3 regions of the Arthrobacter sp. NPDC057259 genome follow, and region 2 is predicted to be linked to each of the others. Evidence: predicted binding sites of a transcription regulator. Region 2 holds the regulator's gene; each other region holds the start of a gene.
What was found. The regulator HrcA, encoded in region 2, represses chaperone genes, less so after heat shock. The targets are predictions, from matches to a motif close to TTNGCACTCGNNNNNNNCGAGTGCNAA.
Positions count from the first base shown of each region.

Region 1 (2,923 bases), on a different contig from region 2:
ACAGGGCGACCTCGGTGACGTCGCCGCCCACCGAAACCCACTGTGCCTCGCAGTCCGCGGGAATTGCGGTGTGGGGGATCCCGGGGCCCATCTTCACGCCGACGGCGCGGCCGGAGGCGGCCAGCGACTCGACAAAGGACAGCGGCGGGGAAAAGTCTTCCGGGTCCCAGAGCCTGGTGGTGCCCGAGGTGGACGTGGTCCGGCGGGCCGGGTCCAACCAGACCCCGTCGATCCCGTCCAGCGGCACGGATTCCGCGTCGGCGTGCACCACGGTGGCGTTCCGGAACGGGATCAGGTTCATCGTGGCGCAGGCAGCGGTGGTCTCATCCAGTTCCACCGCGGTCACGGTCAGGTCCAGGGACGCCAGGGCCATCGCATCGGCGCCGAGCCCGCAGCCCAGGTCCGCGACGTGGGTGACCCCCGCCTCCGCGAAACGCTGGGCGTGCCGGGCGGCGACCGTGAGCCGGGTGGCCTGCTCCAGGCCGGCACGGGTGAAGATCATCTGCCGGGCGAATTCGCCGAACTTGGCCTCCGCCTTGGTCCGCAGCCGGGACTGCGTCAAGGCCGCGGAGACCAGATCCGCCGGGTGGCCTGCCTTGCGGAGCGCCGCGTTGAGCTGGAACGCCTCCTCCTCCCGGTACGGGCCCAGCGAGGACAGCAGTTCCCACCCCGCCGGATTGAGCAGTGGTGCGATCTGGTCCTGCGGTGTCTCAGCCATGCCATCGATCGTAGTTCAGGCCCGGGAACCCCGCGGCGCCCACTAGGCTTGACGGCATGAAGGACAGGAACACGGAAACCGATGGAACGGCGGCGGGGGAGGCCCCGGGCCGTCGGGGATTGGCCCGCTACGCCCGCCCGGCGCTGATCGCCGGCGTCGTGGTCGCCGTCGTCTGCGCCGCGTTGCTGGTGATCATCTTCCTCCTCGACACCTTCAATGCCACGGTTTACTCGGTGGACGGCAAGGACGTCGCGGACGCCACCGACGAGGCCCGGGCCATCCGCGACACCTACGCCGGGGTCCGGATCGGCAGCATCATCTTCCTGATCGCCGGCCTCCTCGCGGCCCTGGCCGGCGGCTTCCTGCTCTACCGGACGCGCAACGACGCGCCCCGGGTGGACGAGGACGACGACGGGCTGGAGTGGGACTACGACGACTTGGCGGGGGAGTAGCCGGGCTGCTTGCCCATCCGGACATCAGGCGGCCGTTCGCCACAGATGAACTTCTGGCACTCACCTTGACCGAGTGCTAACTCCTTACATAGAGTCGTCATTAGCACTCCCCCTAGGCGGGTGCTAACACCAAAGCATCAGCTGCCAGGCTGCTGCCGGCACCGCGACGACGGTCTGTACGCATGGCACCACCGCTTTGAAGTCCATGAATTTGCTGACGAAAAGGAGAGGTCCGAGTGTCGGTCTCTATTAAGCCTCTTGAGGATCGTATTGTTGTCCGCCCGCTCGAAGCCGAGCAGACCACGGCCTCCGGCCTGGTTATCCCGGACTCCGCACAGGAGAAGCCGCAGGAAGGCGAAGTTGTCGCGGTAGGCCCCGGCCGCTTCGATGACAACGGCAACCGCGTTCCCGTCGACGTTGCCGTTGGCGATGTCGTCATCTACTCCAAGTACGGCGGAACCGAAGTCAAGACCGGCGGTGTCGAGTACCTCGTACTGTCCGCCCGCGACGTTCTGGCGATCGTCGTAAAGTAACTCTCTTGGATCCCCGCGCCGCCGGACCGTCAGTAATGAACGGAACGGCTGCGCGGGGTTCTTTCGTGAAAGGACAACACCATGGCAAAGCAGCTCGCGTTTAATGACGCTGCCCGCCGGTCCCTCGAGGCCGGTATCGATAAGCTCGCCAACACCGTCAAGGTGACGCTCGGCCCCCGCGGCCGCAACGTCGTGCTGGACAAGAAGTGGGGCGCCCCCACGATCACCAACGACGGCGTGACCATCGCCCGCGAGGTTGAGCTGGACGACCCGTACGAGAACCTGGGCGCGCAGCTGGCCAAGGAGGTCGCCACCAAGACCAACGACGTCGCCGGTGACGGCACCACCACCGCAACGGTGCTGGCGCAGGCCCTGGTCAAGGAAGGCCTGCGCAACGTTGCCGCCGGCGCGGCCCCGGGCCAGATCAAGCGCGGCATCGAGGTCTCAGTCGAGGCCATCGCCGCCCGCCTGCTGGAGAACGCCCGTCCGGTTGAGGGCACCCAGGTGGCCAACGTTGCCGCCATCTCCGCGCAGAGCGACGAGGTCGGCGAACTGCTGGCGGAGGCGTTCGGCAAAGTCGGCAAGGATGGTGTGATCACCATCGAGGAGTCCTCCACCACGCAGACCGAGCTGGTCCTGACCGAGGGCATGCAGTTCGACAAGGGCTACCTGTCCCCGTACTTCATCACCGACGCGGAACGCCAGGAAGCCGTCCTCGAGGACGCCCTCATCCTGATCAACCAGGGCAAGATCTCTTCGCTGCAGGACTTCCTGCCGCTGCTGGAGAAGGCCCTGCAGGCCTCCAAGCCGCTCTTCATCATTGCCGAGGACGTCGACGGCGAGGCCCTGTCCACGCTGATCGTCAACCGCATCCGCGGCACCCTGAACGTCGTCGCCGTCAAGGCTCCCGGCTTCGGTGACCGCCGCAAGGCCATGCTGCAGGACATCGCGACCCTGACCGGCGCGCAGGTCGTCTCCCCGGAACTGGGCCTCAGCCTGGACACCGTGGGCTTGGAGGTCCTCGGTACCGCGCGGCGTATCACCGTCACCAAGGACAACACCACGATCGTCGACGGTGCCGGTTCTGCCGAGGACGTCGCGGCCCGTGTCGCACAGCTGCGCGCCGAGCTGACCCGCACCGACTCGGACTGGGACAAGGAAAAGCTGCAGGAACGCCTGGCCAAGCTGGCCGGCGGCATCGGCGTGATCAAGGTCGGCGC
Region 1 is NZ_JBHUYA010000004.1:91,916-94,838, forward strand. It holds gene ACFUCU_RS08215 (methyltransferase domain-containing protein) at 1-718, opposite strand, end outside; gene ACFUCU_RS08220 (hypothetical protein) at 775-1,170, shown strand; gene groES (co-chaperone GroES) at 1,407-1,703, shown strand; gene groL (chaperonin GroEL) at 1,785-2,923, shown strand, end outside.
Region 1: groES (co-chaperone GroES) is a predicted target of HrcA. The motif match lies at 1,224-1,250, and genes of this name have one in related genera.

Region 2 (2,923 bases):
TCCGTGTGTTCGCGTGCGTCTTCTGCCACGTTTCGTCCTTTGGATTGCGGTGGAGCGTTGGTACCTGTGCGGGCGCGGCCACCGTCACAACGCGGCGGCCACCGTATCAAGAATACTTGCTTGGGCGCCGACGCCCGCCACCTTGCCGGACGGGCCCTACTGTTCCGGGGCGGTGAGGAAGTCGATGACCTCCTCCACCCGGCCCAGAAGCGAAGGTTCCAGGTCGGCGTAGCTGCGGACGGCGCCGAGGAGTTTCTGCCAGCCCAACCCGATGTCCTCCTTGGTGCTGTGCGGCCAGCCGAAGGCGGTCAGGATGCCGGTCTTCCAGTCCACGCCGCGGGGGATCACGGGCCAGCGTTCGATGCCCAGCACGGACGGCCGGATAGCCTGCCAGACGTCGATGTAGGGGTGGCCGACGATCAGGACGTTGCCGCGGGCTCCGGGGGAAGCCATGACGGCCTCGGCGATCCGGGACTCCTTGGAGTCTGCCACCAGGTGGTCCACCAGGACGCCGAGGCGGCGGCCGGGACCCGGGCGGAAGTCCCTGACCGCGCCCGCGAGATCGTCGATGCCGTGCAGGGGCTCGACGACGATGCCCTCGACCCGGAGATCGTCGCCCCAGACCTTCTCGACCAGTTCGGCGTCGTGCTTGCCCTCAACCCAGATCCGGCTGGCCTTGGCCACCTGCGCCCGCTGGCCCTCCACGCGCACCGAGCCGGACGCCGTGCGCGTCCCGGCTGCCGCTCCTGCGGCCGCCCGGGGTGCCGGCGGCATCAGCCGGATGGGCCGGCCCTCCAGGAGGAAGCCGTAGCCGAGTCGGAAAGTCCGGGACTTCCCGCGCCGGTCCTCAAGGGCCACCACGTGCATGCCGCCGGACTTCTCCACCCGGGTGACGGCACCAACCCAGCCGGACTGCACGTCCTCGAGGACCATGCCGCGCTGCACCGGGACCTCGGGCAGCTGGGAAGGGGCGGGGGCGGTGAGGTCCTGCGGGCCCCAGTTCTGATAGGACATCGGTTACACACTGCTTTGCATCGGGGCGGAACTGCAACGGGGGACTGCGTCGGGCCGGGGTGGTGGCCGGCCGCGCCGGGCAGTCGCCCGGCTTGCCACGGTCACGCCCGGAGCGAATCCAATGCTAACAACGCGGCCGGACATATTAGACTGGTTAGCACTGAGGCATGCCGAGTGCTAACCCCCGGGTTCTTCCGGGCGGCGGGCGCCGGTTGACGGTTGAGGCTCGATTGGAGGTGCGGCGTGAGCGAACCACGCAAACTCGAAGTGCTGCGCGCCATCGTGGAGGACTACGTCCATTCCCGTGAACCCGTGGGCTCCAAGGCGCTGGTGGAACGCCACCACTTGGGCGTCTCCAGCGCAACGATCCGCAACGACATGGCCGCGCTGGAGGACGAGGGGCTGATCACCGCCCCGCACACCAGCGCCGGCCGGATCCCCACGGACAAGGGCTACCGGCTCTTCGTGGACCGCATCTCCGCGGTCAAGCCGCTGTCCCCGGCGGAGCGGCGGGCCATCCAGGCCCTGCTGGAGGGCTCCGAAGACCTCGACGACGTCCTGGACCGGACCGTGCGCCTGTTGGCGCAACTGACCAACCAGGTGGCCGTCGTGCAGTACCCGCTGCTCAGCCGGGCCCGGGTGCGGCACATCGAGTTCGTGCTGCTGGCACCGCGAAAGGTGCTGACCGTGCTCATCGCGGACACCGGTAAGGTCGAACAGCGCGTCATCGACGTCGGCCAGGACCTTGGCGACGAGACCCTCGCCGAACTGCGGGGCATCTTCCTCGGCCGGCTCGGCGGCACCCCGTTGAGCCTGCTCCCGCAGACCCTGCCCGACGTCGTCGACAGCACCGCCCCCGCCCGCCGCGGCGCCGCCCAGGCGCTGGCCCGCGGACTGGAGGCGCTGGCCGCCAGCAGCCGCGAGGAGCGGATGGTGATGGCCGGCACGGCCAACCTGGCCCGCTCCAACGTTGACTTCCCGCTGAGCATCGGTCCCGTCCTCGAGGCCCTTGAGGAGCAGGTGGTCATGCTCCGGCTGCTCTCGGACATGGCGGAGGACCCCCGCGGCGTGACCGTCAGCATCGGCCGGGAGAACCCCTACGACGGGCTTTCCGAGGCTTCCGTAGTGGCCACCGGGTACGGCCCCGACGCCACCGCCAAGGTGGGCATCCTCGGCCCCACCCGGATGGATTACCCCACCACCATGGCCGCCGTCCGCGCGGTGGCCCGCTACCTTTCACGGATCCTCGGGCCCTGACCGGCCGGATCCACCACCAGGCTTGTCGCCCAGCACCGGCAGTACAAAAAGGAAGAGATACACACTTTGAGCAGCCACTACGACGTTCTTGGAGTCTCCCGCGAAGCAACCGGCGAGGAAATCAAGAAGGCCTACCGCAAACTCGCGCGGACCCTGCACCCGGACGTCAACCCGGGCGAGGACGCGTCCGAGCGCTTCAAGGCGGTCACCCACGCCTACGAGGTGCTCTCCGACCCGCAGAAGCGCCGCGTCTACGACACCACCGGCAACGAGAACGGCACGGACAACGGCTTCGGCGGCGGCAGCTACGCCGGTCAGGGCTTCGCGTTCCAGGACATCTTCGAGACCTTCTTCGGCGGTGCCGCCGGTGCCGGCGGTCCGGCCTCCCGCGTCCGCCGCGGCCAGGACGCGCTGATCAGCGTCCGGATCGAGCTGCGCGACGCCGTCTTCGGCGTCAACAAGAAGCTCGAGGTGGACACCGCCGTCACCTGCCCCACCTGTGAGGGCTCCTGCTGCCGCGAGGGCAGCCACCCCGAACGCTGCGACATCTGCGGCGGCAGCGGCCAGGTCCAGCGCCCGGTCCGCTCCATCCTGGGCCAGGTCATGACCACCGCCCCCTGCGGCAGCTGCGAGGGCTTCGGCACCGTCATCA
Region 2 is NZ_JBHUYA010000001.1:505,074-507,996, forward strand. It holds gene ACFUCU_RS02415 (DUF4870 domain-containing protein) at 1-29, opposite strand, end outside; gene ACFUCU_RS02420 (DUF3097 domain-containing protein) at 157-1,014, opposite strand; gene hrcA (heat-inducible transcriptional repressor HrcA) at 1,258-2,271, shown strand; gene dnaJ (molecular chaperone DnaJ) at 2,338-2,923, shown strand, end outside.

Region 3 (2,923 bases), on a different contig from region 2:
CCGCCGGCTGTCCACCTGGATCTCAATGCACTCGTTGGCTGTGGTCATCGGAACTGCCTCTCCCGGAGCGTCCCCTGCGCACCATTTCACCCCGCTGTGTCACCGTGCGGACCACGGCTGAAGTGAGATTAGCCTCTGGGTTAAATGTGAGTCAAATCACCACGCGGGCGGCGCGCCGGAGCATTTTCCCGGCGTCCGGCGCCGTCAAAAGCCCGGCTCCCAGCAAACCGGGATAATCTTCCCTGAACATTAATGGCCACGGAGTGAAAAGGCGGACGCGGGCAATGGCGCAAGACCAATCAGGAGAACGCCCGGGCTGGTGGCGGGTCTTCCACGACAAGTTCGTCGTCGAAGAGCGGTACATGGAGCCCGAGGACCGCCGCAGGCTCTACCGCACCGGCGCCATCCTCATGGTCGTCGGCGCCGCGCTGTTCACCTTCATCCTGATCAGCGTCCTGACCCACACCGGCATCAGCGCGGTGGACGAGCCGATCCGCTCCGGCCTGGTGGCCCTGCGCGGCGAGCCCGCCACCACCATCATGATCATCCTTGCGATCGTCTTCGGCCCGATCGGCCTGCCCATCATCATCCTGGTGGTGACCGTCGCCTGGGGCCTGCTGGCAAAGCACGCATGGCGCCCCATGGTGCTGGCCGGCGCCATGCTGACAGGCGTCATCCTGGCCCAGCTGATCGGCCACGCCGTCGAACGCCACCGCCCCCCGGTGGACCTGATGCTCTTCGGCGCCGACGCCACCTTCTCCTTCCCCTCCGGCCACGTCCTGGGCGCCTGCGACTTCCTGCTGATCACCAGCTTCCTGGTCTTCTCGCGGCGCCGGAACCCGCGGGCCGCCGTCGTCGGCTTCACCGTCGCCGGGATCGGCATTGTCTTCGCCGCGCTCAGCCGGCTGTACCTGGGGTATCACTGGACCACCGACGCACTGGCCTCGCTGTCCATCTCCTTCGTGATCCTGGGCGCGGTCATACTGCTCGATACGTGGCGGACCGCCCGCATCCCGGGCGAGCCGGTCACCGGCGAGCTCTCCAAGAAGGAAGCCGCCGCGGAGTAGGCCCCCGACGGCGCGCCGCTCCTCTAGCGGGCCGCGCGCCGCTGCGCCTCCTTGCGCCGCTCAAGCTCCCGGCGAAGCCCGGCGTTGGCGGCCTCCAGCTCCAGCACCTTGGCGACGCCGGCCAGGTTCAGGCCCTCCGCCAGCAGCTCACCAATCCGCCGCAGCACGGCAAGATCCATCTCGCTGTATTGCCGGGTGCCGCCCGCCGTGCGGTCGGGCGTCAGCAGGCCCTTGCGCTCGTACAGCCGGATGTTCTGCTGCCCCGTGCCCACGAGGTCGGCCACCACCGAAATCGCGTAGACCCCCACGTCGTCCCCCCGTTGCGCCATGCTGCCCTCCTCCGGGTCGACGCCGCCGCGGCGCCGGAAAATCCTCTTGCACCAGTTTCACGCCGGTGCTATAAAAAAACTATATCCGCCACCATAGATAATCCATAGATGGGAGGGGCGGCGGATAGCCCGAAAACCTGAAGGACTCTCGGATGAAGGAGTGGGAAATGATGTTGATGCGTACGGACCCGTTCCGTGAACTGGACCGGCTGACCCAGCAGGTCTTCGGAACCACGGCGCGGCCTGCCGCGATGCCGATGGACGCCTGGCAGGAGGACGGCGAATTCGTCGCCGCCTTCGATCTCCCCGGCGTCAACGTCGACTCGGTGGACCTCGACATCGAACGGAACGTCCTGACCGTCCGGGCCGAGCGCCGTGACCCGACCCAGCCGAACGTCGAGATGATCGCCTCGGAGCGGCCCCGCGGCGTCTTCAGCCGGCAACTGATCCTAGGCGATTCGCTGGACACGGAAAACATCAAGGCCAGCTACACCGACGGCGTGCTGACCCTGCGCATCCCGGTCCTGGAGAAGGCCAAGGCGCGCAAGATTGAGATCACGCACAGCCAGGACAGCATGCACGAGATCGCCAAGTAGCACCGGCGGCATTGCTGCCGGTTTGGCGTAGGATCCGGTGCCCTCGGGCGCCGGGTCCCCGCCGTTCCCAAGTAGCAGTCGAAAGGAGCCGTCCGAAATGAGGGGCGGGGCCGTGAACCGTGACCCGCGGGGCCTGTATGCCGCCCTCGGCGTCGGGCCGGATGCCACCGGCGCTGACATCCGGCGCCGGTACCGGGCGCTGTTGCGCCACCTGCACCCCGACGTCGGGGCGCCGGGAGGGGAGGACGTGCGCCGGGTCCTTGAGGCCTTCGCCGTGCTCCGCCACCCGAAATCCCGGGCCAGCTACGACCCGGCCTACGGGCGGACCGATGGCTTCGAGCGCGCCGGCCGGGATATCCCGGTGCGGCGGCATGCGACGCAGCCGGCGGCCGCGGGTCACCCCGGTGCGCTGGGAACGCGGACCGGGGTGACCCGCGGCCGCCGGGGCCCCGCACCCCCACCACAGCTGGATAAGAGGAGGGCAGCCATGAGCGCATGGCGGCAATACGATTCACACCTGATCCCCGCTTTCCACGAACGCTTCGAGGAACGCTGGGGCGAGGGCACGGCACCGTTCCTTGACCCGGAGGCGCACGAACTTCCCCTGCCGCGCGCCCAGTGGATCAACGTCGACACCGGCGCGGCGCTGGCGGTGGTGCCGATCTGGGCCGCCGAGGACAGCCAGCACCGCTCGTTCGGGGTCTTCTACCTGCCCCCGGCGGGCGACATCTGGGTCCTGCGCCCCGGCTTCACCGCCTACCTGGAGCCCGCGGCGGACGACGCCGAGCAGCTGCTCACCCTGCGCAATGACGCGTTCAAGAAGGCCGTGACGCACGCGAAGGAGTTCCTGTTCGGCCCCGACGGCGTGCACTACTGAACCTGCACTCCGGGCGGCGGCCGGCCGCGGCACGGCGGCGCGGGCCGGGGTTTA
Region 3 is NZ_JBHUYA010000003.1:310,315-313,237, forward strand. It holds gene ACFUCU_RS07375 (hypothetical protein) at 1-48, opposite strand, end outside; gene ACFUCU_RS07380 (phosphatase PAP2 family protein) at 285-1,067, shown strand; gene ACFUCU_RS07385 (MerR family transcriptional regulator) at 1,091-1,396, opposite strand; gene ACFUCU_RS07390 (Hsp20/alpha crystallin family protein) at 1,567-1,992, shown strand; partial or broken gene ACFUCU_RS07395 (DnaJ domain-containing protein) at 2,090-2,242, shown strand; gene ACFUCU_RS07400 (hypothetical protein) at 2,480-2,869, shown strand.
Region 3: ACFUCU_RS07390 (Hsp20/alpha crystallin family protein) is a predicted target of HrcA. The motif match lies at 1,442-1,468, and genes of this name have one in related genera.